Regions from separate parts of the Streptomyces sp. NPDC028289 genome, predicted to be linked through region 2. Evidence: riboswitches for the same ligand, from Rfam matches in the RefSeq annotation. Region 2 holds a riboswitch; the other holds the start of a gene.

Region 1 (14,653 bases), on a different contig from region 2:
CGGTGGTCGCCGGGTAGCCGGCGGTGAGGGGCCGTCCCGTGCCGCCGCGCGAGCTGCCGAGCAGCGAGGTGAGGAAGGGCGCCTCGTCCGGGTGGGCCTTGATCTGCTCCCATCCCAGACCGTCGATCAGGAAGACGCAGTTGCGGTCGGCGGGCGTCAGCTCCGCGATCGACGCGGTCATTCCGGGTACGGCCATGCCCGCGGCCAGGGTGGGAAGCAGGTCGGCGAGGGAACCGCTGCCGTACTCGGGCAGCGGCGCGGAGCCGAGGGCGAGGGGTTCCGGATGGTCCCAGGCGGCGTAGGCCATCAGCGGGTGACGTCCGCGGTCGCCTCGGAGATGGCCTGCGCGAAGGCGAGCGCCTGGCGCACCGTCTCCGGGCCGTCCCCGGCCTCGCTGACCCGCAGGCTGAGGTCGTCCGCCGTGGAGTTGCCGGTGTAGCCGTGGTCGGCCTCGCAGTTGGGGTCGCCGCAGGCGGCGGGCTCCAGGTCGATGCGGGAGACGGCGCCCCAGCCGATGGTCAGCACGATCTCGCGGGGCAGGGTGCCCGGCGTGTACTGCTCCGGGTTGGCCACGACCCGGCTCACCACGACCGACGAGATCCGGCCGAGCTTGACCGACTCGGTCGAGGTGGTCGCGTACGGCGTCGGGGAGGTGCTGTCGGCGGCCTGCTCGTCGGTGTGGCTGACGATGAAGCGGTTGCCGGTGAGGACGAGCACGGTCACGTGCCGCCGCACCTCGTTCTGGTCGAACGTCGTCTCCTGGTGGACCAGGTACGACCGGATCGGCTCGCCGCCGATGGCGGCCTCCACCGCCTCGGCCACGAGGGCCGGGTAGTAGCCGCTGCGCTCGATCGCGACACGCAGCCCCTGGGTCGTCGTACTGGTCTTGGCCATGGCGTCCATCCTAATCCGTGGGCAAGGGGACCCGGGCCAGTCGTGCGCGGCCGCGTCCGGCGCCACCGCGGTCGCCCGCGGCCGCGTCGAACGCCGCCGAGGAGTGCGGGCGTTCGTCCCGGTCGGCGGGCGGTCAGTAGGCGGGCAGGGTGCGGGGCCCCAGATCGTCGCGGGCCGGCGGAGGCGCGAGGCGCACGGTGGCCCCGAGGACGCTCACGCCCTGCCGGGCGACCACGACCGGCTCGAGGGTGACCGCGACGACCTCGGGGTGGTCGTCGACCAGCCGGGAGACCCTGAGCAGCAGCTCCTCCAGGGCGGGCGTGTCGACGGGGGCCGAGCCGCGCCAGCCGAACAGCAGGGGCGCGGTCCGGATCGAACGCACCAGTGAGGTGGCGTCCCGGTCGGTGACCGGAACCAGTCGGTGCGCCATGTCCCCGAGCAGCTGCGAGGCGGCCCCGGCGAGGCCGAAGGACACCACGGCTCCGGCGGCCGGGTCGATCACGGCGCGTACGACGGTGTCGACGCCCCGGGGAGCCATCCGCTGCACCACCGGCCGCAGCTCCTCGGGCGGGCCGAACAGCTCGCTCAACTCCTCGTACGCCCGGCGCAGTTGCTCCTCGTCCGCCAGGTCGAGCCGCACCCCGCCCAGGTCGGCGCGGTGGCGCAGGTGGGGGGCGGTGGCCTTGAGGGCGACGGGGTAGCCGAGGTCGCGGGCGGCTGCGACGGAGGCATCGGGGGTAGGGGCGGGCAGCGCGCGGTGCACGTCGATGCCGTACTTGCCGAGCAGCCGGCAGGTCTCCTCGACGCCGATGGTGAGCCCTTCGCCGCGTTCGAGCAGCCCGCCGATCAGCTCGGCGGCGCCCTGCTCGTCGATGTCGTCGAACTCGGGCACCTTCCCGGGCTCGGCGGCCTCCCGCTGCCACTGCGCGTACTTCACGGCTTCGGCAAGCGCTCGAACGGCCCGCTCGGCGGCGGGGTAGGCGGGGATGAGACGGGAGTAGGGGAGTTTCGCCGGTACCGCGGTGGGCAGGCGCTCCGCAGGGCGATGGGGGTCCCCCCGCTCGAGCGAAGCCGAGAGTGGGGGAGGGTGGGCACCGCCACCGCCACCGGGTGCCGGTGCAGCCGCTTGCGGTGCGGTACGGCCCGCAGCCGACAGCGCCTCCGCCAGCCCCCCGAGTTCCACGTGCACCACAAGCACCGGCTTCCCGGGAACCCCCTCCGCCGCCGACCTGAGCGCCTCCGCCAGCTCCGCGTCCCCCACCGTCCCCTCCCCGATCGTCGGAATCGCCGTGACGACCACCGCGTCGCACGACTCGTCCGCCAGCGCCCGCGACAGCGCCCGGTGGAAGTCCGCCGCGGACGCCCCGGTCGTCAGGTCCAGCGGCCGCGCCGGGCGCAGCCCCTCCGCCAGGCACCGGTCGTACGTCAGCAGCCCGAGCGACTCCGAGTTGCCGAGGATCGCCACCCGCGGCCCCGCCGGCAGCGGCTGCCGTGCGAGCAGCAGCCCCGCGTCGACCAGCTCGGTGATGGTGTCGACGCGAATCACCCCGGCCTGCCTGAGCAGCGCGGACACCGTGGCGTGCGGCAGCCGCGTCGCCCGTACCGCGTGGCCCGGGGGCGCCTGCCCCGCCCCCTGCACCACGACCAGCGGCTTCGCCGCTCCCGTCCGCCGGGCGAGACGCGTGAACTTGCGCGGGTTGCCGATGGACTCCAGGTACATGAGGACGACGTCCGTCTCGGGGTCGTCGTACCAGTACTGGAGGACGTCGTTGCCGGAGACGTCCGCGCGGTTGCCGGAGGAGACGAAGGTGGAGACGCCCGTGGTGCCGGTGACGCCGCCGCCGCGCCGGTGCAGCCGGGAGAGCAGGGCGATGCCGATGGCGCCGGACTGGGCGAACAGGCCGATGCGGCCGGGGCGGGGCATCTCGGGTGCGAGGGAGGCGTTCAGCCGGACGTCGGCCGCGGTGTTGATGATCCCGAAGGCGTTGGGGCCGATGATGCGCATGCCGTACGTGCGGGCCTGCCGCACGAGCGCGCGCTGGCGCTCCCTGCCGTCGGGACCGCTCTCCGCGTACCCGGCGGCCAGGACGACGAGACCCTGGACGCCGTGCTCGCCGCACTCGGTGACGACCTCGGGGACGTGCTCGGCCGGTACGGCGACCACGGCGAGGTCGACAGGCCCGCCGATGTCCCGCACGGAGCGGTGCGCGGGCACCCCGTCGACCTCCTTGAGGTCGTCCGGGAAGGCTTGGTTCACGGCGTGCAGGCGGCCGGTGAAGCCGGCGTCCCGCAGGTTGCCGAGGACGCTGCGGCCGACCCCGCCGGGCGCGCGGCCGACGCCGATCACGGCCACGGACCCCGGTGCCAGCAGGCGTCGTACCGAACGGGCCTCCGCACGCTGCTCGCGGGCGCGCTGCACGGCGAGGGAGCGGTCCGTGGGCTCCAGGTCGAACTCAAGACGCACGACGCCGTCCTCGAAGCTGCGCTTCTGGGTGTAGCCGGCGTCCATGAACACCTTGATCATCTTGGTGTTGGCGGGCAGCACCTCGGCGGCGAAGCGGCGGATCCCGCGCTCGCGGGCGACGGCCGCGATGTGCTCAAGGAGGGCGGAGGCGACGCCCCGGCCCTGGTGGGCGTCCTGGACGAGGAAGGCGACCTCGGCCTCGTCGGCGGGCGCGGAGGCGGGCGTCCCGTCGGCGCCAATGCGGTCATAGCGTACGGTTGCGATGAACTCGCCGCCGATGGTGGCCGCGAGTCCCACCCTGTCCACAAAGTCGTGGTGCGTGAAGCGGTGGACGTCCTTGGCGGAGAGCCTGGGGTAGGGCGCGAAGAAGCGGTAGTACTTCGACTCGTCCGAGACCTGCTCGTAGAAGCTGACCAGGCGCTCGGCGTCATCAACGGTGATGGGCCGGATGCGCGCGGTACCCCCGTCGCGCAGCACCACGTCAGCCTCCCAGTGGGACGGGTACTCGTGCCGGTCCTGCGGGTCCGCCGGGGTCTGCATGGGCCCCAGAGTACGGCTCGCGTCCGACAACGGCGCGAGGCAGTCTGTGGAGGACGGACGTCGGACCGAGGCCGCGGTCCGACGACACACCCGGAGGGGTTCACGCGCCCTCCGGGCATGCTTCACGATATGGGAAACTGGTCTAGACAACCCTGAACACCGAAGGGCAGCATCACATGGCTGAGCGCCGCGTCAACGTCGGCTGGGCCGAGGGCCTCCACGCCCGCCCCGCTTCCATCTTCGTCCGGGCCGCCACGGCCGCAGGTATCCCGGTGACGATCGCCAAGGCCGACGGCAACCCCGTCAACGCGGCCTCCATGCTGGCTGTCCTGGGGCTGGGCGCCCAGGGTGGGGAGGAGATCGTCCTCGCCTCCGACGCCGAGGGCGCCGACGCCGCCCTCGACCGCCTGGCCAAGCTGGTCGCCGAGGGTCTCGAGGAGCTCCCCGAGACCGTCTGAGCGCCCGACGCCCGCACGGTCCGAGGCCGCGCCACTCCCTCGGGGGTGGCGCGGCCTCGCCGCGTTCCCGCCGCCCCACCCGGGCCGGCCGTCACATGCCGCAATTCCATGACAGCCGCACATGACTTCGCGACGGGGCCGCCCATGGCTTTACGACGACCCCGTCCCGGAGTTTGTGAAGACCCGGACGCCCGGCTTTACCGCGCGCACACGAAAGAAGCGCGACCGCTAATTCCTGGCGCGCGTGAATTCGGGCACGGAAAACAGCCCCCGCCGAATAACACCTCTTTGTATACGGCGCGCGTGTTAATGCCGCAGGCCCGACATGTTTACGGGGTGTTGCGAAGTCCTCACGCCGTTCGCCCGTTCGGTGGCGCCGGGAAAGCGCAGCCGGTGGGAGACCGTCGAGCGCTCGGTGTGCAGGGCCGTGATCGCCCGGGCGCGGTCGCCGTCGCCGCGCGCCACGGCGTCCACGATGGCGCCGTGCTCCGTCCAGGACTCCACGGGGTTGGCCGGCGTCTCCACGGTGTACATCCAGGCGATCTTGTGGCGGAGCTGGGTGAGCGTCGAGGTCAGGGCGTGGCTGCCGGAGGCCTGCGCAAGGGTCTCGTGGAACCAGCCGCCCAGCGAGCGCAGGTCCTCGCTGTTGCCCCGCCTGGCCCGCTCCTGCCCCAGCCTGACCAGTCCGCGCAGCACCTTGAGGTGGGCCTCGGTGCGGCGCTGGGCGGCCCGGGAGGCGCCGAGCGGCTCCAGGAGCATGCGCATCTCCAGCAGGTCGGCGGCCTCCTGCTCGGTCGGTTCGGCCACGCACGCGCCCGCGTGCCGGCGCGTCACTACGAAGCCCTCGGCCTCCAGGGTGCGCAGGGCCTCACGGACGGGGACGCGCGAGACCCCGTAACGGCGGGCCAGGAGTTCCTCGGTGAGCCGGCTGCCGCGCTCGTAGACACCCGCGACGATGTCGTCCCGGATCGCCGTGCATACCGAGTGCGCCGGAATACGCATGTCCGACCTCCGCCTTAATCCCCGTGAAACGCCGCCGAGTGGCGCCCGTTCCGTGACTCTATTGCAATGAGCCGGAATTTCCGACGGGGGGCCGGAATCCAGGGATATATTTTGGACAGCGGGGGCACGAAAACGACGAAAGCCCCGGCACTGAGGCCGGGGCTTCGGAAGATCTCACGGGTTGTCGCCGGGCTGGCAGCGTGTTGCCATGCCGGGTTCGCCTCGGTGGCCGGGTGCGGGCGCGTGGGGGTTGCTCGCGCAGTTCCCCGCGCCCCTTCAGGGGCGCTGCGCGTGACGCCCCTGAAAGGGGCGCGGGGAACTGCGCGACCGGCCACGACACACCCGCACCCCTGGCACGCACCGCAACCACGTCGGTCCCGGCGCGACGCCCGTCCCGCTCCCGTCAGACGTTCACGCCGTGCTTGCGGAGGTAGGCGACCGGGTCGACGTCGGAGCCGTACTCGGGGGTCGTGCGGGCCTCGAAGTGGAGGTGGGGGCCGGTCGTGTTGCCGGTCGCGCCGGACAGACCTATCTGCTGGCCCGGGGTGACCTTCTGGCCCACCGAGACGCCGATGGACGACAGGTGGCCGTACTGGGTGTACATGCCGTCGGCCATCTTGATGACGATCTCGTTGCCGTACGCCCCGCCCCAGCCCGTGGAGACGACCGTGCCGGTGCCGACGGCGTGCACGACCGTACCGCTCGCGGCGTGGAAGTCGATGCCGGTGTGGGCGCCCGAGGACCACAGGGAGCCGCCGGTCTTGTAGCCGGTGGAGACGTAGGAGTCGCTGATCGGCGCGACGAAGGTGTTGAGGCGCTTGCGCTCGGCCTCGCGGGCGGCGCGTACCTTGGCCGCGCGCTCCTTTGCGGCCTGCTCCGCGGCCTTCTTGCGGGCGGCCTCCTCGGCCGCCTTGCGCTCGGCGACCGCCTTCTGGGCGGCGGCCTGGGCGTCGATCTGCTCGGCGACGGAGTCACTGATCGTGATGACCGGGGTGAGGCCGGTCTGCTCGACGGAGTTCTCGGCGGCGAGCGCCGGAGCGGCGGAGACGGTGCCGATGACACCCGTGGTGGTGAGGGCCGCGATACCGGCGGCCTGCGCGGTGGTGCGCTTCACCCGGCCGGGACGACGGTGCTTCCCGGAGGCGCACATGAACGCCATGTAGAGGCTGGTCCTTTCCTTCCCTCTCGCCTACCGGGTTAGCTGACGGGTTCGGAGCAGGAAGGTCTCCTACGGGCCCCCTCGCGACACGCGCGGGCGCCCGATTCACCCCAGGGACTGCGTGGGTCCCCGGCTCCCCTGGCTCGCGCCGTACGGGGACTCGGCGATGGCTGTCCGGTGCCGCGGACGCGGCGCGATGCCTGACGGACAGCCCGGAAGAACCTACGAGGGCCCGCCTTCAATGCTCAAACGGAACCCTGTTTTTGTCGCGCATCCCACAGGGCAGACAGGCAACCTCCACCCCAATTCGGACATTCCAGAGCCCTGGTGACCGGGTGGTCACCAGGGCTCCGCACACGCGCGTGCCGCTACTCGGCGGCGACGACCGTGACTTCGCCGATCCCGAGCGCCTCGACGGGCTCCTTGATCTGTGCCGCGTCCCCGACGAGGACGGTCACCAGGCGGTCCACCGGGAAGGCGTTCACGACCGCCGCGGTGGCCTCCACGGTGCCCGTGTTGGCGAGTTGCCGGTACAGCGTGGCCTGGAAGTCGTCGGGCAGGTGCTGCTCGACCTGGTCGGCCAGGGTGCCGGCGACGGCCGCCGCCGTCTCGTACTTGAGCGGAGCCACCCCGACGAGGTTCTGCACGGCCACGTCGCGCTCGGCGTCCGTGAGGCCCTCGGCGGCGAGCGTGCGCAGCACCGTCCACAGGTCCAGCAGGGCCGGGCCGGTGTTCGGGGTGTCCACCGAGCCGCTGATGGCCAGCATGGACGCGCCGGTGCCGTCGGGAGCGGACCGCAGGACCTGCCCGAAGGAACGGACGCCGTAGGTGTAGCCCTTCTCCTCGCGCAGGACGCGGTCCAGGCGGGAGGTGAGGGTGCCGCCCAGGCAGTAGGTGCCGAGCACCTGGGCGGGCCAGACGCGGTCGTGCCGGTCGGAGCCGACGCGGCCGATGAGGAGCTGGGTCTGGACGGCGCCGGGGCGGTCCACGATCACGACCCGGCCGGTGTCGTCGGCGGTCACCGGCGGGACCGGGCGGGGCTGCGCGGTGGAGCCGCGCCAGGCGCCCAGGGTCTCGCCGAGCAGCTCGTCCAGGTCGATGCCGGTCAGGTCGCCGACGACGACCGCGGTGGCCGTGGCGGGCCGGACGTGCCGGTCGTAGAACGCGCGGACGGCGGCCGCGTCGATCTTCTCGACGGTGTCCTCGGTGCCCTGGCGGGGACGGGACATCCGCGCGGTCGACGGGAACAGCTCCTTGTAGAGCTCCTTGGCGGCCCGGCGGCTGGGGTTGGCCAGCTCGTGCGGGATCTCGTCGAGGCGGTTGCGGACCAGCCGCTCGACCTCGCTCTCGGCGAAGGCGGGCGCCCTCAGGGCGTCGGAGAGCAGCCCGAGGCCCTTGGCCAGCCGGGAGGCGGGGACCTCCAGGCTGACGCGGACGCCGGGGTGGTCGGCGTGCGCGTCGAGGGTGGCACCGGCCCGCTCCAGCTCGGCGGCGTACTCCTCGGCCGCGTGCTTGTCGGTGCCCTCGGAGAAGGCGCGCGCCATGATCGTGGCGACGCCGTCCAGGCCGGCCGGCTCGGCGTCCAGGGGCGCGTCCAGGAGCACCTCGACGGCGACGACCTGCTGGCCGGGGCGGTGGCAGCGCAGCACGGTCAGGCCGTTGTCCAGGGTGGCGCGCTCGGGGGCCGGGAACGCCCAGGGCCTGGCCTCGCCCGGCTGCGGCTGGGGGTGGAAGTCCATGGTGGCGAGCTCGGTCACTTGGCCGTCTCCTCGTTCTCGTTGCCGGCCTCTACGGTCGCTTCCTGCTCCGGGTCCTCGCCGCGCCCCGCCTCCTGGGTGTGCTCCGCGGACTCCGCGGACAGCGGCTCGTAGACGAGCACCGCGCGGTTGTCGGGGCGCAGGCGGGCCTTGGCGACCTCCTGGACCTCCTCCGGGGTGACCGTCAGGACGCGCTGGACGGCGGTCAGGGCGAGCTGCGGGTCGCCGAACAGGACGGCGAAGCGGCACAGTTCGTCGGCGCGGCCCGCGACGGTGCCGAGCCGGTCCAGCCACTCGCGCTCCAACTGGGCCTGGGCGCGCTCCATCTCCTCGGGCGTCGGGCCCTCCTCGGCGAACCGGGCGAGCTCCTCGTCGATGGCGGCCTCGATGACCGGCACCTCGACGTCACCGGAGGTCTTCACGTCCAGCCAGCCCAGCGAGGGCGCCCCGGCGAGCCGGAGCAGGCCGAAGCCGGCCGCGACCGCCGTACGGTCGCGCCGTACCAGGCGGTTGTAGAGGCGGGAGGACTCGCCGCCGCCGAGGACGGTGAGGGCCAGGTCGGCCGCGTCGCTCACGCGCGTGCCGTCCTCCGGGAGCCGGTAGGCGGCCATCAGCGCCCGCGCGGGGACCTCCTCCACGACGACCTCGCGCAGCTGCTCGCCGATGATGTCGGGCAGCGAGCCGTCGCGCGGGGTGGGCTTGCCGTCGTGCGCCGGGATGGAGCCGAAGTACTTCTCGATCCACGCGAGGGTCTGCTCCGGGTCGATGTCGCCGACGACGGAGAGCACCGCGTTGTTGGGCGCGTAGTAGGTGCGGAAGAACGCGCGCGCGTCCTCCAGGGTGGCCGCGTCCAGGTCCGCCATCGAGCCGATCGGCGTGTGGTGGTAGGGGTGGCCCTCCGGGTAGGCGAGCGCGGTCAGCTTCTCGAAGGCCGTGCCGTAGGGCACGTTGTCGTAGCGCTGGCGGCGCTCGTTCTTGACGACGTCGCGCTGGTTCTCCATGGACTCGTCGTCGAGGGCGGCGAGCAGCGAGCCCATGCGGTCGGCCTCCAGCCAGAGCGCGAGCTCCAGCTGGTGGGCCGGCATGGTCTCGAAGTAGTTGGTGCGCTCGAAGCTCGTGGTGCCGTTGAGCGAGCCGCCGGCGCCCTGCACGAGCTCGAAGTGGCCGTTGCCCTTCACCTGGGCGGAGCCCTGGAACATCAGGTGCTCGAAAAGGTGAGCCAGGCCGGTACGCCCCTTGACTTCGTGCCGGGAACCGACGTCGTACCAGAGGCAGACCGCCGCGACCGGGGTCAGGTGGTCCTCGGAGAGCACCACGCGCAGACCGTTGGCCAAGCGGTGCTCGGTCGCTGCCAGGCCCCCGGAGCCTGTCTCGGCCGTGGTCGTGTGACCCATGGGCATGTACGTCCCTTCGCTCGCGGAAGCGGTCCCGAACCGCGGTTTTTCTGCCGGTCCTGCCACTGTATGCAAGCGTGCGGGGACCGGGCGAAGTTCCCGCACGACGTACGCCCACAGCGGATCGCGCGGACGGATCGCGTAGCCTGCGTCCGACCCGCCTTCGAAAATGTCCGGGCCGCGCTCCGGGCGGCCTCCGGGCACCGGGGCGGGCCGCGGAGACCGGGTCCTGGCCCGGGTTGTCAGTGCCGCGGTCCACAATGGTCCGCGTCAGATCCCGTTCACGCATGAGCAAGGAGCCGGCAGCGATGGCCCGCCGCAGCACGAAGACCCCGCCGCCCGACGACTCGTTCGAGGAGAGAATCCTCGACATCGACGTCGTGGACGAGATGCGCGGCTCCTACCTCGAGTACGCGTACTCGGTCATCTACTCGCGCGCCCTGCCGGACGCCCGCGACGGACTCAAGCCGGTGCACCGCCGGATCGTCTACCAGATGAACGAGATGGGCGTGCGCCCCGACCGCGCCTACGTGAAGTGCGCGCGCGTGGTCGGCGAGGTCATGGGCAAGCTGCACCCGCACGGCGACTCGTCGATCTACGACGCGCTGGTGCGCATGGCCCAGCCGTTCTCGATGCGCGTCCCGCTGGTCGACGGCCACGGCAACTTCGGCTCGCTGGGCAACGACGACCCGCCGGCCGCCATGCGGTACACCGAGTGCCGGATGGCCGAGGCGACCAGCCTGATGACCGAGTCGATCGACGAGGACACGGTCGACTTCGCGCCCAACTACGACGGCCAGGAGCAGGAGCCGGTGGCGCTGCCCGCCGCGTTCCCGAACCTGCTGGTGAACGGGTCGTCGGGCATCGCCGTCGGCATGGCGACGAACATGCCGCCGCACAACCTCGGCGAGGTCATCGCGGCCGCCCGGCACCTGATCCGCTACCCGAACGCGGACCTGGACGCGCTGATGAAGCACGTCCCCGGCCCCGACCTGCCCACCGGCGGCCGCATCGTCGGCCTGGAGGGCGTCCGGGACGCGTACGAGACGGGCCGCGGCACCTTCAAGATCCGGGCCACGGTGGCGGTGGAGACGGTGACGGCCCGCCGCAAGGGCCTGGTCATCACCGAACTGCCCTTCACGGTCGGCCCCGAGAAGGTCATCGCCAAGATCAAGGACCTGGTCAACGCCAAGAAGCTGCAGGGCATCGCCGACGTCAAGGACCTCACCGACCGCGAGCACGGCCTGCGTCTGGTCGTCGAGATCAAGAACGGCTTCGTGCCGGAGGCGGTCCTGGAGCAGCTCTACAAGCTGACGCCGATGGAGGAGTCCTTCGGCATCAACAACGTGGCGCTGGTGGACGGCCAGCCGCTCACCCTGGGCCTCAAGGAACTGCTCGAGGTCTACCTGGACCACCGCTTCGACGTGGTCCGCCGGCGCAGCGAGTTCCGCCGCGGCAAGCGCCGTGACCGGCTGCACCTGGTGGAGGGCCTGCTCACCGCCCTCGTGGACATCGACGAGGTCATCCGGCTGATCCGCTCCAGCGAGAACAGCGCGCAGGCCAAGGAGCGCCTGATGGAGCGCTTCTCGCTGTCGGAGATCCAGACGCAGTACATCCTCGACACGCCCCTGCGCCGCCTCACCAAGTACGACCGCATCGAGCTGGAGGCGGAGAAGGAGAGGCTCACCGCGGAGATCGCCGAGCTGACCCGGATCCTGGACTCGGACGCGGAGCTGCGCAAGCTGGTCTCGGCGGAACTGGCCGCGGTGGCCAAGAAGTTCGGCACCGAGCGGCGCACGGTCCTGCTGGAGGCCTCGGGCGCCCCGGCGGCCGTGGTGGAGCTCCAGGTGGCCGACGATCCGTGCCGGGTGCTGCTCTCCTCGACGGGCCTGCTGGCCCGCACGATGAACGGCGAGCCGTTCGCGGAGGACACCGACGGCAAGCGGGCCAAGCACGACGTCATCGTCTCGGCGGTCCCCGCGACCGCGCGCGGCGAGATCGGCGCGGTCACCTCGACGGGCCGCCTGCTGCGCATCAACGTCGTCGACCTGCCGCAGCTCCCGGAGACGGCGACCGCCCCGAACCTCGCCGGCGGCGCGCCCCTCTCCGAGTTCCTCTCCCTGGGGGACGGCGAGACGGCGGTCTGCCTGACCACGCTGGACGAGTCCTCGCCGGGTCTCGCCCTCGGCACCGAGCAGGGCGTGGTCAAGCGCGTGGTCCCCGACTACCCGTCCAACAAGGACGAGTTGGAGGTCATCACCCTCAAGGAGGGCGACCGGATCGTCGGCGCGATGGAGCTGCGCACCGGCGAGGAGGACCTGGTCTTCGTCACGGACGACGCGCAGCTGCTGCGCTACCAGGCCTCCCAGGTGCGTCCGCAGGGCCGCCCGGCGGGTGGTATGGCGGGCATCAAGCTCACCGAGGGCGCGAAGGTCATCTCCTTCACGGCCGTCGACCCGGCGGCCGACGCGGTGGTCTTCACGGTGGCCGGCTCGCGCGGCACCCTCGACGACTCGGTGCAGACGACGGCCAAGCTGACCCCGTTCGACCAGTACCCGCGCAAGGGCCGGGCCACCGGCGGCGTGCGCTGCCAGCGGTTCCTGAAGGGCGAGGACTGCCTGTCCTTCGCCTGGGCGGGCCCGGTCCCCGCGAAGGCGGCCCAGAAGAACGGCACCCCGGTCGACCTCCCGGAGATCGACCCGCGCCGGGACGGCTCCGGCGTGTCGCTGGCGAAGACGGTGTCGGTGGTGGCGGGCCCGGTCTAGGCCTCGTACCCGTCGCCGTCCGGGCCCTCCGTCAGGCCCTGGACGTAGCGCAGGACGCCCCACATGCCGTGCTCGTCGGCGTGTGGGGCGTCGTTCGTGCACGCCTCCAGCTCCTTGCGGAGCGCGGCCGCGTCGATGCCGGAGCCGATCAGTACGAGCTGCGTGAGCCGTTCCTCGTCGTGTCCCCAGGCCTCCGGGTAGAACCGCAGGAAGCGGCCCACGGCATGCACGGCGTACCGGTTGCCCGTGTCGTACGGCCCGAAGTCGACGTACCCCTTGATCCGGTAGAGCCCCTCGGGACGGCTGTCGAGGAAGGCCATCAGCCGACGGGGGTCGAGGGGCAGCCCGGCGGCGAAGGACAGGCTGTCGTAGGCGGTGTGCAGGTGTCCCCCGTGCGCTCCGTCGCCGCCGTCGTGGTGGTCGTGCAGGTCGTCGAAGGACAGCTGTCCGATGCGCTCCGCGGTGGGGCGGCAGTCGAACAGGAACTCGGGGGCGACACGGCCGTAGGTCGCCGGGACGACGGCGGCCCCGCGGTCGCTGAGCGACCGCACCAGCTCGAGGACGCGTTCGCCGCCCTCCGCGGCCCGGTCGAGCTTGTTGACGACGACCAGGTCGGCGAGGGCGAGATGCCGGTCGATCTCGGGGTGCTTCGCACGGGTGTCGTCGAACTCGGCGGCGTCGACGACCTCGACGAGGCCGCCGTAGACGATGCCGGGATGCTCGCTGGCGAGCAGCATCCGGACGAGTTCCTGGGGTTCGGCGAGACCGCTGGCCTCGATGACGACGACGTCGACACCGGTGCCGGGGTTGGCGAGCCGCTCCAGGTAGACGTCCAGCTCACTGGCGTCGACGGCACAGCACAGGCACCCGTTGCCGAGCGAGACGGTCGAGTCGCCGAGGGCGCCCGCCACGGCCATCGCGTCGATCTCGATGGCCCCGAAGTCGTTGACGATCGCCCCGATCCGGCTGCCTCCGCTGCGGTGCAGCAGGTGGTTGAGGAGCGTGGTCTTCCCGGACCCCAGGAATCCGGCGAGGACGACCACCGGGATCTGCCCGGGGGTGGGGTGGTGCTCCAACGGGGGCCTCTTTCGCGTGGGCGGGGTGGCGGGCCGGTCCAGGATAGGAAACAGCCGTGCCGGACGCCGTGCCCCGTCGTGCCTTCCCCTCGCGTCGGCCCTGCCGCCCCCTGCCCGGCGCCCGCTACGCGGTGGCATTGAATCCGTGGTCAATGGTTGAGATCAGGTATTGCTCGACCGCACGCGCCCGCCGGGGTCCGGTTCCGCGCCCGTCAACATGTAGAGGTAGTTGGCCGCGTACGACAGGTCCTCGCGCGGCTCCACCGGGTCGAGCCCCTGCCCCAGCCGGTACAGCGCCGTGAGCAGCGTCGGCACGGCCGCGCAGGCGGCGACCGTGTCCGCCCGGCGCCGGTCCGCGTCGATGTCGTACACCGGCCGGAACCCCTTGGCCGCGCCGAGCAGCGAGAGGGCGGTGCGCAGGCCGGCCAGCGGGCCGGACGTGCCGCTCGCCGCGGCCACCGCGGGCAGGGCGGTCCGGACCTCGGCGGGCAGGCGCCGGAGCGCGGCGGTCTCGGCGGCGAAGGCGGCCGCGCGCGCCGGGTCCGGCAGTTCGCCGTGGATCAGGAGGTGCCAGACGTCCTCGAAGCCACGGGTACGGGCGAGTTCGACGGCCGAGTACTGGCGGTAATTCCATCGCACCTCTCTGACCTGGGCTTACTGAGGTCGAAACGGCTGTGACCTGCTAGGTCGGGTTGCAGAGGCGATCGAAGGCAGTCAGAGGAAATCGCTCTGATTCGACCCCGGTTCGACCCGGGTCACTCAGAGGCAGTCAGAGGCATCAGCCCCCCGAACTGCCCTTTGAGCGACCGGCGTTGACCGGTTCTGATCCAGGGTGGCGGCTCTGGCAGGCCTCTCGGTCGTCTCCGGTCGAGCCGCGATGGGGATGCCTGCCTTCGACCGGTGCCAGAGCGCACGAAAGCCCCCAGGACGGCAATCCTGGAGGCTTCGCTGGCACCGATTGGAGGTCGGTTCCGGACCACCACCTGCGGTTTTAGCGGGCCTGGGTGGGGTCCATGTCCTTGGGACGACCCCAGAATGCCACACCCCACAGCCCACCCGTACTACTCCCCGTCGGCTTCACGTCCCGCTTTCTTCCCAACAGGAGGCAGTCACAGGCCGCCACACCACGCTGCAGGGACTCGCG
Region 2 (14,653 bases):
CATCCCGGACGCCCTGGTCGGCAAGGACATCCTCGGCCGTGGCCGCACCGGCTCCGGCAAGACCCTCTCCTTCGGTCTGCCCACCCTGGCCACGCTGGCCGGCGGCCGCACCGAGAAGAAGCGGCCGCGTGCCGTCATCCTCACCCCGACGCGCGAGCTGGCGATGCAGGTCGCCGACGCGCTCCAGCCCTACGGCGACGTCCTCGGCCTGAAGATGAAGGTCGTCTGCGGCGGTACGTCCATGGGCAACCAGATCTACGCCCTGGAGCGCGGCGTCGACATCCTCGTCGCCACCCCGGGCCGCCTGCGCGACATCATCAACCGCGGCGCCTGCTCCCTGGAGGACGTGCAGATCGCCGTCCTCGACGAGGCCGACCAGATGTCCGACCTGGGCTTCCTGCCCGAGGTCACCGAGCTGCTCGACCAGGTCCCGGCAGGCGGCCAGCGCATGCTCTTCTCCGCCACCATGGAGAACGAGATCCAGACCCTCGTCGAGCGCTACCTGAACAACCCCGTCTCCCACGAGGTGGACGCGGCCCAGGGCGCGGTCACGACCATGTCCCACCACATCCTCATCGTGAAGCCCAAGGACAAGGCGCCGGTCACCGCGGCCATCGCCTCCCGCAAGGGCCGCACGATCATCTTCGTCCGCACCCAGCTGGGCGCCGACCGCGTCGCCGAGCAGCTGCGCGACTCCGGGGTGAAGGCCGACGCGCTGCACGGCGGCATGACCCAGGGCGCCCGTACCCGGACCCTGGCGGACTTCAAGGACGGTTACGTCAACGTCCTCGTCGCCACCGACGTCGCCGCCCGCGGCATCCACGTCGACGGCATCGACCTGGTCCTCAACGTCGACCCGGCCGGCGACCACAAGGACTACCTGCACCGGGCCGGCCGTACCGCCCGCGCGGGCCGTACCGGCACGGTCGTCTCCCTCTCCCTCCCGCACCAGCGCCGCCAGATCTTCCGCCTCATGGAGGACGCGGGCGTCGACGCCGGGCGTCACATCATCAACTCCGGTACGGCCTTCGAGCCCGAGGTCGCCGAGATCACCGGCGCCCGTTCGATGACCGAGGTCCAGTCCGAGTCCGCGGCCAACGCGGCGCAGCAGGCCGAGCGCGAGGTCGCCCAGCTCACCAAGGAGCTGGAGCGGGCGCAGCGCCGGGCCGCCGAGCTGCGCGACGAGGCCGACCGCCTGGTCGCCCGGGTCGCCCGCGAGCGCGGCGAGGACCCGGAGGCGGCGGTGGCCGAGGCGCAGGCCCAGGCCGAGGCCGCGGTGGTCGAGGAGGCCGTCGTGGCGGCCGAGCCGACGGTTCCGGCGGCGCGCGAGACCGAGCGCCGGGACAACCGGGAGCGCGGCTTCGAGAAGCGTTCCTTCGACCGGGACCGCGACCGCGGCGACCGCCCGTTCAACCGGGACCGCGACCGTGGCTTCGAGCGTCGTGACGACCGCCGTGACGACCGTGGCGGCCGCCCCTTCGAGCGCCGCGAAAACCGCGAGCGCGGTTTCGAACGCCGTGAGGACCGTCGCCCCTTCGACCGCGACGACCGTGGCGACCGTGGTGGCCGTTCCTTCGACCGTGACCGCACCGACCGTCCGTTCAACCGCGACCGCCGCGACGACCGCCCAGGCTTCCGCCGCGACGAGCGTCGTGACGACCGGGGCGACCGCGGCGACCGTGGCGACCGCGGCGGGTTCCGCCGTGACGACCGCGGTGGCCGTTCCTTCGACCGGGACCGTGACGACCGTGGCGGCCGCTCCTTCGAGCGCCGTGACGACCGCGGTGGCTTCCGCCGTGACGACCGTCCGTCCGGTCACCGTGGCAGCGACCGTCCGTTCAACCGCGACCGCCGCGACGACCGCCCGGGCTTCCGCAGCGGCGGCCACAGCGGCCACGACCGCCCGTTCGGCCGTCGTGACGACCACCGGGGCTCGTCCTCCGGCTCCTTCGGCCGCCGCGACGACAAGCCGCGCTGGAAGCGCAACGGCTGACACCGAGTGAGCTGAGGAAGGGCCCGTACGACGACCTGTCGTACGGGCCCTTCCGCGTTCCCGGACCCGCCGCCGGCCCGCTGCCGATCCGGCAACGGGCCTCCGTTCACGGGCAATTCACTATCGATGTCTGTGTGCCGGTTGTTAACATCCTTTGACTTTTTTGAACTTCTTGGGGGGTTCCTTGAGCCGGCATGCCCGGATCGCACTCACTCTCGTCGGCCTGGCCGCCCTCGGCGCCGGTTCGCTGACCACCGCGGGCACGGCCGCCGCGGACACCACCCCGACGCCGATCACGACGGACGGCGTCTACGGCATCGATTACGCGGGTGGCTTCCTGACCACCGTGGAGAACGCGCCGAGCTTTGACCAGTGGGTGATCGGCAGACAGATCTCGGCCGACGGCTCCACGGTGCTGGAGAAGACGACCCGGGGATTCGCCGGTACGGACGCGGTCGGCAGCCATCTCCAGCGGGTGCCGTGCGACGAGGGTGCACAGGGCTGCGTGCCGATGCGTACCTTCGGCAACACCTACGTCGGCGACTTCATGGACGACGGCACCGGCAGGCAGATGGCCCAGATCTACCTGACCGAGGACTCGATGGACGGCGGGCCCGACCCGGTCGTCACCGGCGGCCGTTTCGTCGACGCCACCGGCCGCTTCTACATCTACCAGGCGTCCTCCACCGGCAAGCAGTACGTAGACGCGGTGCCCGCGTACCAAACCCAGAACGTCCGGCTGACCCGCTCCATCACCGCCGCCTCCGTGTGGGGTTCGACGCTGTGGACGCCGGGCGCCGGCAACGGCGTCGTCACCGGATACGACCTGAAGACGAGGAAGACGGTCGCGACCGTCTCCACCGGCGCGCCCTGCACGGTCAAGGAGCTCCAGGTCGTCGGCCGCTGGATCTACTGGAACTGCGGCCCGACGGGCGCCGCGGGCGTCTACGACCGTACGGCGAAGAAGAACATCAAGGTGCCCTCCGGCCCGGTGCTCGTCGGCGACGGCTACCTCGTCCAGCACGACCGGACCGCCGGCAAGCTGATGCTGACGGACTTCCACAGCGGTACCGCGGCCGCGGCGCGCGCGATCGCCGACCTGCCCGCCGGGCAGACCGCCGACCAGCGGCGGCTGACCTGGTCCGTGGACAAGTTCGGCGGCGACATCGCGTACGTCGGCCCGGACGACGTGATCCGGATCGTGGCGAGCGGGGTGCCGACGCAGCCCCTGGCGGGGATCGAGTCGGAGGTGGCCGACTGGGACGAGGACGCCCGGGAAGGCGCCACCGGCAACACCATCTGGGGCAGCGTCTGGCAGCTCAGCAAGCCCGCGAACTGGACCTTCACGGTGAAGGACACCCACGGGCACGCCGACCGCACCATCAAGGGCAGCGGTACGTCGGTCAACATCGGCTGGGACGGGACGAACGACGCGGGCGGCTATCCGCTCAACGGCCCGAAGACCTGGACGCTGACCGCCACCGCCGTCGAGGGTTCCGGCACGTACACGACGAGCGGGAAGTTCGGCTACACCGGCGGCACGCAGGGCTTCCACGACCAGAGCGGGTACTACTACGGCGACCTGGCCACCCTCAGCTCCTCCGGCGGCCTCACGCTGCACTCCACCACGGGCAACGGCAGGTTCAGCGGGAAGTGGGCGGCCTTCGGCTGGGCGGCGGGCACGGTCGCCGTGCCCTTCGGGGACATGACCGGCGACCGGTGCGCCGAGATGCTGGTGCGGATGCCGAACGGGGAGCTGCGCCGATACACCGGCAAGTGCGGGGGCTCGTACCAGCCGTCCGACAAGCACATCTCCCTCGGGACCGGCTGGAACGCGTACAACGTCCTCACCGCCCCCGGCGACCTCACCGGTGACGGCCGTACCGACCTGCTGGCCCGCAAAGCCTCCACCGGGGACGTCTACCTGTTCGCCGACGCCGGCAACGGCAAGCTCAAGGCCGGCGTCAAGATCCGCACCTGGTCGGCGTACACGAAGATCGTCGGCGCCGGTGACCTGAACGGCGACGGCTTCGGGGACGTGCTGGCGGTCGACAAGGCCGGGACGCTGTGGCGCTACGACGGCACCGGGGCGGGCCAGGTCAAGGAGCGGGTGAAGGTCGCCGCGCACTGGAACGCCTCGTACAACGCGGTCGTGGGCGTCGGCGACATCACCGGGGACGGCAGGAACGACCTGGTGATGCGGGACACCGCGGGCAACCTGTACCGGCAGACGGGCACCGGCAAGGGGGCGTTCGCGGCCCGCGTGAAGATCGCGACGGGCTGGCAGGGCTACAAGGCGCTCTTCTAAGGCCTGTTCAGGCTCCTGTCCGGGCTTCTGGGGTCTGTTTCATGGCCGTTCCAGACTGTTTTCGGCCAAGCTGTGACGCATGTCACGCCCCCGGTGAGGGAATCGCTGGGGGCATGACAGATGACGCGACAGCCAAGTCGCCCTCGGGCGCCCTCTCCGACGAGGAACGGCTGGCACAGCTCGGCTACACCCAGGTCCTGGCCCGCCGTATGTCGGCCTTCTCGAACTACGCGGTCTCCTTCACGATCATCTCGGTCCTCTCCGGCTGTCTCACCCTCTACCTCTTCGGCATGATCACCGGCGGTCCGGCCGTGATCACCTGGGGCTGGGTGGCCGTGGGCCTGATGACCCTCTTCGTAGGCCTCTCGATGGCCGAGATCTGTTCGGCCTACCCCACCTCCGCCGGCCTCTACTTCTGGGCCCACCGGCTGGCCCCGCCCCGCAGCGCGGCGGCCTGGGCGTGGTTCACCGGCTGGTTCAACGTGCTGGGCCAGGTGGCGGTGACCGCGGGCATCGACTTCGGCGCCGCGTCCTTCCTCGGCGCGTACCTGAACCTGCAGTTCGACTTCAAGGTCACGCCGGGCCGGACGATCCTCCTCTTCGCGGGCATCCTCGTCCTGCACGGCCTCCTCAACACCTTCGGCGTCCGCATGGTCGCGATCCTCAACAGCGTCAGCGTGTGGTGGCACGTGCTGGGTGTCGCGGTCATCGTCGGCGCGCTGACCTTCGTCCCCGACCACCACCAGTCGGCCTCCTTCGTCTTCACGAAGTTCGTGAACGAGACCGGCTGGAGCAGCGGCCCGTACGTCGTCCTCCTGGGCCTGCTGATGGCGCAGTACACCTTCACCGGGTACGACGCCTCGGCGCACATGACCGAGGAGACGCACGACGCGGCGACGGCGGGCCCGAAGGGCATCGTCCGCTCCATCTGGACGTCGTGGATAGCGGGCTTCGTCCTCCTCCTCGGCTTCACGTTCGCGATCCAGTCGTACGACAAGGAGCTGACGTCCCCGACCGGCGCACCCCCGGCCCAGATCCTCCTGGACGCGCTCGGCGCCACCACCGGCAAGCTCCTGCTCCTCGTCGTCATCGGTGCCCAGCTCTTCTGCGGCATGGCGTCGGTCACCGCCAACAGCCGCATGATCTACGCCTTCTCCCGCGACGGCGCCCTGCCGTTCTCCCGCGTCTGGCACACGGTCAGCCCGCGCACCCGCACCCCGGTGGCGGCGGTCTGGCTCGCCGCGCTCTCCGCTCTCGCCCTGGGCCTCCCCTACCTGATCAACTACACGGCCTACGCCGCCGTGACCTCGATCGCGGTGATCGGCCTGTACGTGGCGTACGTGATCCCGACGCTGCTGCGGGTGCGCAAGGGAGACGCGTTCGAGCGAGGCCCCTGGCACCTGGGCCGCTGGTCGCTGGTCATCGGCGTGATCTCGGTGACGTGGGTCGTCGTCATCACCGTCCTGTTCATGCTCCCGCAGGTCTCCCCGGTCACCTGGAAGTCCTTCAACTACGCCCCGGTCGCCGTCCTGGCCGTCCTCGGCTTCGCCGCGATCTGGTGGCAGGCCTCCGCCCGCCACTGGTTCCTCAACCCGGACAGAGCGCGTTCGGAGGACTCCGCCAAACTGGTCGATCTCTGACCCACCGGACCACGCCCGTCCCACTTCTGCCACACGACGCGGCCACGACCCCGATACCCGATCGGCCAGACGCCTCCGTCCGGCTATGCTCGGGTAGGCAACATCGCCTGGGCCGTTAGCTCAATTGGCAGAGCAGTGGACTTTTAATCCATTGGTTGTGGGTTCGAGTCCCACACGGCCTACGGACGCGGGGGAGGGCAAACCCCTTCTGACCTGCATCGCAGCGCTCGGGTTGGCTTCGGCCGGCTCGGGCGCTGCGGCGTTGTCACCGCCAGCCGCCGGTGAAGTCGCTGCTCAGTTGGGAGTGGCAGACGGTGTAGCCGCCCGAGGCGTGCGCGTTCTTCGTCTTCCCGTCGACGGTGACCGAGCATGTGATGTCCCCGGACCCCTGAAGCTGTGCCATCACGCTGACGTACAGGGCGTCCTTCTTCAGCGGCAGCGTCGCCTCGAACCTGCCGTTCTTGAAGGTGCCCTTGCGGGTGTCGGTGTCGGAGCCGTACGTGATGTCGAGGCCGCCGAGGACGCCGGCCGGGGCGGAGCCCCACACCTTGAAGACGACGGTCTCCGCGACCGCGTCGTCCTTCGGGTCGCCGTCGGCCTTCTCGGCGCTGCTCCTGCCCGCGGCGGCGGTGCCGGTCTTCGTGGCCGACGGCGTCGCAGCGGCCTTGACGCCTCCGGAGCCGCCGACCGCCGCGCCGACCGCGGCGATCACCACGAACAGGCCGATCAGGCCGAGACAGCCCAGGCCCACGATCTTGCCTGGGCCGGGCTTCTTCTTCGGCGGCTGCCACTGGAACGGCGGGGTGCCGTAGGGCTGCTGGTCGTTCATGGGTCCCCCTGGGTGTCTTGTCACTGGATGCGAGGTGTGTGACTTGTGGGGGGTGCTGTGCGGTTGCCGTCACGCGGTGGGATTCACCAGAACGTGGGTACGGGGCCGAGCGTCGGCCGTGCGCCGACCCCGGCGGAACGGTCAATGCCCGGTGATGCGGCGGTCTGTGCGGCCCTCGCATTGATCAAAGCCGGTGCAAACGTTCGGCGCGTCCGCGGACCGGCGCCGTCCCGTCGGTGCCCGCCCTTCCCAACCTGGCCTGATCTCCCCTCAGTTCCAGCGAACACATGACTGGATCTCACGGGTCGGACGCGTCGAACGCCGGCGCCTTCAGTGGCCGGGGGGAGAAAACGCGTTCATGGGACGCAGACATCCGCTGGTGGCGTCCGCAGGTCTGGCGGTGCTGCTCGTCGGCTGCCTGGGGTCGGGGGCCGCGCACGCGGGCCCCGACGCCGGTGCGGCGCTGTACGCCGACGACGCGGCCGCCGGCTGCAGCGACACCGGTCCCGGTTCGGCGGCGGAGCCCTTCTGCCAGATCCAGCCGGCCGCGGACGCCGCGGCTCCCGGGGACACGGTCCGGATCGCCGGGAACGACGCGGCCTACGCGCCGGTGACCATCCGGTCCAAGGGCACCGCGGACGCGCCCGTCAGGTTCGTCGCCGCGGCCGGCGACGGCTCGCCCACGTCACCGTCCGGGGCAAGGGCGTCGCGGCGGTCACGTTCGACGGTGCCCAGTACGTCGACATGGCCGCGGTCCGGGTCGGAGGGGCCAGGACGACCGCCCTGGCCGTCACGGGCTCGCAGCACATCACCTACCGCGACGCCTACAACGGGGAGCACCTCCACCCCGGTCAGCACCCCGTCGCCCACCTCGTGCAGGTCGACGGCGAACTCCGCTGCCGAGGAGAGCAGTTCGCGGCACTCGGCCACCTGGTCCCGGTGGCTCACCGCGTTGTCGACGGCGAGGATGCCGTACGGCTTCAGGACGCGTCGGGGGTGTCGGCGAGGATCTCGGCGCCGTCGCCGTGGCGGACGTCCGCGTACTCCCGGACTCCCGCCCGCTCCAGGTTGGCCGGCGCCGCGGTGGCGCGGTCGGCGTCGACGTCCACGGTCGTCAGGCGGCCGCCGGTGTCGCGGAGGGCGTCGGCGAACCAGATCGCCGAGTAGCCGCTGGAGGTGCCGATCTCCAGGACGGACGTGGCGCGCCGGGACCGGATCAGCGTCGAGGTCAGCCGGGCCGCGTCCGGGGCATGTTGCGGAGCCTCGGCAGCCGGTCGGCCGGCGGGCCGACGTGTGCCGCCCTTCCTGGTGGAGGCCGTCGAGTACACGCGCCGGCTGGTCGTCCATGGAGGCTCCCCTCGTCGGTGTGCCCGTAGTTGCCGGCACACCGCGTCCGCGGCGCTCAGCCCGCGTTGAGCTCCGTCAGCTCGGCCAGGGGCAGCGTGTGCTGGGTGTGCAGGACCTTCGCGCGCAGGTAGCGGACGTTGTGGGCGGTGCTGAAGACGCCGGTCGGGACGCGGTCGCGGACGGTGACGCCGAGGCCGCGCAACTGCTCCGCCTTGTCGGGGTTGTTGGAGAGCAGGTCCAGGTCGGTGATGCCGAGGGCGGCCAGCATCTGGGCGGCGGCGGTGTAGTCGCGGGCGTCCTCGGGCAGGCCGAGGGCGGCGTTCGCCTCGTAGGTGTCGAGGCCCTGGTCCTGGAGGGCGTAGGCGTCGAGCTTGTTGTAGAGCCCGATGCCGCGGCCCTCCTGGCGCAGGTAGAGCAGGACGCCGCCGCGCTCGGCGATGCGCTCGACGGCCTCGCGCAGCTGGGGCCCGCAGTCGCAGCGGGCCGAGCCGAAGACGTCGCCCGTCAGGCACTCGGAGTGCAGGCGCACCAGCGGGAGGGTGCCGGGGGCGGGCTCGCCCAGGACGACGGCGACGTGCTCCTGGCCGTCGGTCAGGCCATGGAACGTGACGAGTTCGGCGTTGACGCTGTAGCCGTCGTTGAAGCGCAGCGGGACCCGGACGCGGGCGCGCTGGGTGGCGGCGGGGAAGTCGGTCATCGGGCTCTCCAGTGTCCGGGTGCAGGACGGCGGTCCCGGTACGGGACGTCGCGGGCGTCTGCTTCAGATTTGAAGCAGATCCACGGCTGGAACCCTACCTCATGCTTTAAATTTGAAGCAACAGATTTCCGTACGGTTTCGGGAAATCGAGTTCACGATCCGGAACAGGGGGACGACCGCCGCCGCCACGGCAGCTCGTCCGGCGTCGGCCGCGGGGTCGACTCGTCGCCCTCCAGCGCCCGCGCGATCACGGAGCTGATCTCCTCCAGCTGCTCCACCTGCTCGGCGGAGAGGTGGTCGAAGACCGCCGCCCGTACCGTCTCCACGTGGCCCGGCGCCGTGCGCTCCAGCACCGCCATGCCCTCGTCCGTCAGGATGGCGAAGCTGCTCCGCTTGTCCCACTGGCAGTCCTCGCGGCGGATCAGCCCGTCCTTCTCCAGCCGGGTCACGGCGTACGTCAGCCGGCTCCGCGTGATCTTCGACTTCTCGGCGAGATCGGTCATGCGCAGCTTGCGCTCCGGCGCCTCGGAGAGGTTGGCCAGGATGCCGTAGTACAGGTGCGGCATGCCGGCGTCCTGCTGGAGCTGCCGGTCGATCGCGTCCTCCAGGAGGTGCGTCGCCGCCATGTAGGCGCGCCAGGCGCGCTGCTCCTTCGGAGTGAGCCAGCGAGTCGTCATGCGACCAGTGTAGGTTTGTTTCAAACTTTAACCAAGCGTCCGTGTCAGAGCGGTCGGTCCGATCCCGGTCAGCCGGTTCGCCGCCCGACCGGTCAGGCAGCCAGTCAGCCAGCCCGCCCGCCGAGAGTGAGCGCGTCCGATGCCGTACCCCTACGTCCTGCTGTCCGCCGCCGTCTCCCTCGACGGCTTCCTCGACGACACCGGCCCCGACCGGCTCCTGCTCTCCTCCCCCGCCGACTTCGACCGCGTCGACGAGGTACGGGCCTCCGTCGACGCCATCCTGATCGGCGCCGGCACCATCCGCGCGGACAACCCGCGGCTTCTGGTCAACTCCCCGGAGCGGCGCGCGGCCCGGACCGCCGCCGGCCGGCCCGAGTACCCCCTCAAGGTCACGGTCACGGCGACCGGCGACCTCGACCCGGACGCGAAGTTCTGGCACACCGGCGGCGAGAAGATCGTCTACACGACGGACGAGGGGGTACGGCGGGCCCGTGCCCTCGGGATCGCCGCCGACGTCGTCTCCCTCGGCGCCGACCTCGACTGGCGGCTGCTCCTGGAGCACCTGCACGACGTACGGGGCGTACGGCGCCTGATGGTCGAAGGCGGCGGCACCGTCCACACCCAGCTCCTCCAGCAGGGCCTGGCCGACGAGCTCCAGCTGGTCCTGGCCCCCCTCTTCGTCGGCGACCCGAAGGCGCCGCGGTTGTTCGGTCCCGGCGGGTACCAGGCCGGGCGGCTGCGGCTCCTGGAGACCCGCCGGATCGAGGACGTCGTCCTCATGCGCTACGAGCCCACGGCCCCCGGCACGGGCGGGTCGGTGTCCGCCGCGGACCGGCACTGGCTGCGGCTCGCCTGCGAACTGGCGGCCGAGTGCCCGCCCTCCCGGACCGCGTTCAGTGTGGGCGCGGTCGTCGTCGCGGCCGACGGCACGGAGCTGGCCCGCGGCCACTCCCGGGAGGCCGGCGACCCCGTGGTCCACGCGGAGGAGGCGGCCCTGGCGAAGATCCCCGCGGACGACCCCCGGCTGGCCGCGGCCACGGTCTACACCAGCCTCGAACCCTGCACCCACCGCGCCTCCCGCCCGCACCCCTGCGCCGAGCTGATCCTCCGGGCCGGGGTACGACGGGTGGTGACGGCGTGGCGCGAACCGGACACGTTCGTGGCGGCGGCCGACGGGACGGGGGCGCTGCGGGAGGCGGGGGTGGAGGTGCTGGTGCTCGGGGAGTACGAGGGGGAGGCGAAGGCGCCCAACGCGCATCTGCTCGGCTGAGCGGGTTGGGGCGCGGTTTGCGGGTGCGGGTGCGTGGGGGTTGCCCGCGGTCAGGGACCTCCCCGCAGCCCCGTCGGCCTCGTGAGACTTAACCCGTGTGACTTCCCCTCTTCGGATGGCGTATGCTGGTGTCACCGACGCGGGGTGGAGCAGCTCGGTAGCTCGCTGGGCTCATAACCCAGAGGTCGCAGGTTCAAATCCTGTCCCCGCTACTGAAACCCAGGGCCGGAATCCGAGATTCAAGGATTCCGGCCCTGAGTCGTATCCAGATCCTGAGACGGCCCTGAGCGGGGCGCGGTCACGTTCGGTGTCCGGACGACCGCCCTGTGCATAACAACTGAGTCACCATCAAAACCTGTGTGACTCCTGAGCTGAGCGGCGCGCACCGTCGACTCGACCGTTTTTGACCGGTCGTGGCAGGTAAGTCCAAGCTTTGAAAGCTTAATGATCAAGGCGAACAGCTTGGAATCTGATAGCCGGGTCTATTAACGTTCGATAACGCAGCGCGGTCGTCCCAGCCGTCACCCGAGACGGCTCCGTGCGCACGCGCCGAATCCCGCAAGGGAACCGGGGAACCACCACCTTGGGGTGAATCGCACGGCTACCGCCGGGTACGAAACGGCCGGTATACGCGCGTAGGAGACCTTCCCGCTCCGAACCCGTCAGCTAACCCGGTAGGCGGCGGAAGGAAAGGAGTGCGCCCGCGTGGCGTCCAACCCGCCTGCTCCGACAGCCCCGTTCGTGCCCAGCCAGCGTCAGCCCGACACCTTCGGCTACGGCGGCTACCGCATCGACGAGGGCCCCTTCGAGGAGTGGAACCCCACCGAGGAGTCCCTCTCCGCGGTACGCGGCCGGCACCGGGTCGCCAAGCAGAAGGGCGGCGGGCTCGCCCGCAGCTCCACGGTTCTCGGCGTCGGCGTCATAGCCGCCGTCGGCGCGGGCGGCATGGCCAGCGCCAACACCGGCAAGCCGCCGGTCTCCATCTCGCTGCCCGACCTCCCGTCCTCCGTCAGCTCGCTGCTCGGCGAGGACGGCGGCCACCAGGCCACCCGGACCGCGCTCAGCAGCGTCACGACGACCGCCACCGACGCGGACTCCTCCTCGTCCGACGCCGGTGAGGCGCTGCGCAGCCGGATCATCGCCCAGGCCGCGCAGCAGCAGAACCAGCTCGACACCAAGGCCAGCGCCAAGGCCGTCGCCGCCGCCGACCAGGCGGTCGCCGCAGCCGAGGCCAAGGCGGAGAAGGCGGCCGCCGCCAAGGCCGCCGACGCCAAGGAGAAGGCCGAGGCCTCCGCGAAGGAGAAGGCCGAGCAGGCCCGCCTCGCCGCGCTGGCCAAGCAGTACACGCTGCCCGTCGTCTCGTACACGATCACCGGCACCTTCGGCCAGGCCGGCTCCATGTGGTCCTCCGGCTACCACACCGGCCTCGACTTCGCCGCGCCCACCGGCACGCTGATCAAGGCCGTGCACAGCGGCACGGTCACCGAGGCGGGCTGGGCCGGCTCCTACGGCTACCGGACGATCATCACCCTCGACGACGGCACCGAGCTGTGGTTCTGCCACCAGTCCTCGATCGGCGTCAAGGTCGGCCAGAAGGTCGCCACCGGCGACGTCATCGGCCGCGTGGGCGCCACCGGAAACGTCACCGGCCCGCACCTCCACCTGGAGGTCCACCCGAACGGCCAGGCCACCGCCATCGACCCGATGACCTGGCTGCGGGGCAAGGGCCTCAACCCCTGAACCTGGCTCCGGCCAGAACCCGGACCTCACCGACCGGCCCCCGGCGGCCCTGACGACAACCCCCGGCGTCAGGGCCGCCGGGCTGCCCGCCACGCCTCGCGGAGGCGGTCGCCTTTACAAGAACTTCGTGTTGCGTCGGCATGGGGTGCCCGGCGACGCGTGTTGAAGTCAGGCATGAGTGCTTCTTCCGCTTCCCCCTCCCTCCGCAAGCTCGGCGCCTCCGACCTGGAGGTCTTCCCGCTCGCCCTCGGCGGCAACGTCTTCGGCTGGACCGCCGACGAGGCCACCTCCTTCGCCGTCCTCGACGCGTACGCCGCCGCGGGCGGCAACTTCGTCGACACCGCCGACTCGTACACGGCGTGGATCGAGGGCAACAAGGGCGGCGAGTCCGAGACGATCATCGGCAAGTGGGTCAAGGCGCGCGGCAACCGCGACGACGTCGTCATCGCGACGAAGGTCAGCCAGCACCCCGAGTACCCGGGCCTGTCCGCCGCCAACATCAAGGCCGCCGCCGACGCGTCCCTGCGCCGTCTCGGCACCGACCACATCGATCTGTACTACACGCACTTCGACAAGCCCGAGATCCCGGTCGAGGAGATCATCGGCGCGCTGGACGAGCTGGTGCGGGCGGGCAAGGTCCGGCACATCGCCGCGTCCAACATCACGCCGGAGCGGCTCCAGGAGTCCCTGGACTTCTCCGACCGCGAGGGCCTCGCCCGGTACGTCGCCCTCCAGCCCCACTACAACCTGGTCTCCCGCGACACCTACGAGGGCCCCCTCCAGGACCTGGCCTCCCGCACCGGCCTCGCGGCCGTCCCCTACTTCTCGCTGGCCGCCGGCTTCCTCACCGGCAAGTACCGCCCCGGTACGACGGTCGACAGCGCGCGAGCCGGCCGAGCCGCCCAGTACGCCGAGTCGGAGCGCGGCCAGAAGGTCCTGGCGGCCCTGGACGAGATCGCAGCGGCCCACGAGGCCCCGATCCCCACGGTCGCCCTGGCCTGGCTGGCTGCCCAGCCCACCATCACGGCCCCGATCGCCTCGGCCCGCACACTGGAGCAACTCCCGCCCCTGCTGGCCGTGGCGGACCTGAACCTGACGGACGAGGAACTGACGAAGCTGACAACGGCTTCCGCCTGACGGCCGCCTGCCCCCGGCTCCTCCGGTCCACCCTTCCGCCGCAACGGTGCTCGGCCACGACGGTCGAAGTCGGCGGGGCCGGGCAGGCCGGTACCCGCCGTCGGAACGCCGGCCCGTCGCGGAGCACAGCGCCGTCGTGGGCCGGTCGCGCAGTTCCTCCCCCCAGCCTTCGGCCGGGGGTACCCCCAGCGCCCCCCAGGGGGTTGCAGTCCGGTTCGTATGCGTGTCCGCCGCAACGGCGCTCAGCCGGCACGGCGCATCCCGGCGGTGCCGAGCCGGCCGCGACCCCGAAGCGCTAACTCCGGTACGGGTTGTAGGCGGGATACGGCATCGCCGCCCCGTAGGCCGACGGCACGTAACCGGTGTACCCCGGCCATGCGCCCGGCGCGGCCGTCCGCGCCGCGTACTCCAGGGCCGGCCGCACCAGCTCCCGTCGGCTCCACAGCTCCGTGAGGAGCTCCCGCTCCCGCGCCATGAAGTCGGCCCCGGCCCGACCCCGCTGCCCCCGGCGCCGCAGCAGCGCCAGCGCCGTCGCGTACCCCTCGTACTCGGTGACCGCCCGCCCCGCCGCCTTCCCGAAGTGGTACGCGGCGTACTCCCGGGCCATCTGCCGCGCCCGCATCGACCCGAGCACGAACGGCTCCGCCGCCCCCAGCCACCCCGCGTAGACGTACGCCGGCAGCTCCTCCCGTACCGTTCGCAGCTCACGCTGCCGCGTCCAGACGGCCAGCCAGGTCAGCAGCCCGAACGCCGGCACCATGAACATGCCGTACACGGCGAAGAACCCGTACTGCCCGAACGTCGAGGACCCGTTCCAGAACGCGTGCATGGTCATCGCGAGCAGCAGCCCGGCCACCGGCACCAGCACGCGCCGCGCCCGCTGCCGCTCCCCGGAGAGCGCGGCGATGCCGAAGCCGATGCCGGTGAGGACGGTGAAGAGCGGATGCGCGAACGGGGACAGCACGACGCGCACGAAGAACGTCGCGGCGGTGACGGAGGCGATCCCGCTGTCCCC

What was found. Region 2 has a riboswitch for cyclic di-AMP ahead of ACZ4UV_RS24805 (M23 family metallopeptidase). Riboswitches for the same ligand answer to the same signal wherever they lie in the genome.
Region 1: it holds a riboswitch for cyclic di-AMP, as region 2 does, so the genes downstream of both, ACZ4UV_RS42295 (M23 family metallopeptidase) here and ACZ4UV_RS24805 (M23 family metallopeptidase) in region 2, are expected to answer to the same signal.

Annotation. Positions count from the first base shown of each region.
Region 1 covers NZ_JBVHTI010000009.1:555,456-570,108, forward strand. Annotated here, with positions in the region: gene ACZ4UV_RS42270 (alkaline phosphatase family protein) at 1-307, opposite strand, end outside; gene ACZ4UV_RS42275 (DUF5998 family protein) at 307-903, opposite strand; gene ACZ4UV_RS42280 (bifunctional acetate--CoA ligase family protein/GNAT family N-acetyltransferase) at 1,028-3,898, opposite strand; gene ACZ4UV_RS42285 (HPr family phosphocarrier protein) at 4,075-4,356, shown strand; gene ACZ4UV_RS42290 (GntR family transcriptional regulator) at 4,663-5,358, opposite strand; gene ACZ4UV_RS42295 (M23 family metallopeptidase) at 5,762-6,517, opposite strand; cyclic di-AMP (ydaO/yuaA leader) riboswitch at 6,530-6,693, opposite strand; gene ACZ4UV_RS42300 (M16 family metallopeptidase) at 6,886-8,274, opposite strand; gene ACZ4UV_RS42305 (M16 family metallopeptidase) at 8,271-9,674, opposite strand; gene ACZ4UV_RS42310 (DNA gyrase/topoisomerase IV subunit A) at 9,977-12,433, shown strand; gene ACZ4UV_RS42315 (CobW family GTP-binding protein) at 12,430-13,509, opposite strand; partial or broken gene ACZ4UV_RS42320 (citrate/2-methylcitrate synthase) at 13,640-14,148, opposite strand.
Region 2 covers NZ_JBVHTI010000005.1:20,024-34,676, reverse strand. Annotated here, with positions in the region: gene ACZ4UV_RS24860 (DEAD/DEAH box helicase) at 1-1,993, shown strand, start outside; gene ACZ4UV_RS24855 (FG-GAP repeat domain-containing protein) at 2,178-4,301, shown strand; gene ACZ4UV_RS24850 (amino acid permease) at 4,415-5,941, shown strand; tRNA gene ACZ4UV_RS24845 (tRNA-Lys) at 6,051-6,123, shown strand; gene ACZ4UV_RS24840 (hypothetical protein) at 6,207-6,770, opposite strand; gene ACZ4UV_RS24835 (hypothetical protein) at 7,371-7,718, opposite strand; gene ACZ4UV_RS24830 (O-methyltransferase) at 7,751-8,098, opposite strand; gene ACZ4UV_RS24825 (GTP cyclohydrolase II) at 8,173-8,814, opposite strand; gene ACZ4UV_RS24820 (MarR family winged helix-turn-helix transcriptional regulator) at 8,967-9,491, opposite strand; gene ACZ4UV_RS24815 (dihydrofolate reductase family protein) at 9,631-10,761, shown strand; tRNA gene ACZ4UV_RS24810 (tRNA-Met) at 10,900-10,973, shown strand; cyclic di-AMP (ydaO/yuaA leader) riboswitch at 11,299-11,457, shown strand; gene ACZ4UV_RS24805 (M23 family metallopeptidase) at 11,467-12,501, shown strand; gene ACZ4UV_RS24800 (aldo/keto reductase) at 12,676-13,638, shown strand; gene ACZ4UV_RS24795 (PrsW family intramembrane metalloprotease) at 13,934-14,653, opposite strand, start outside.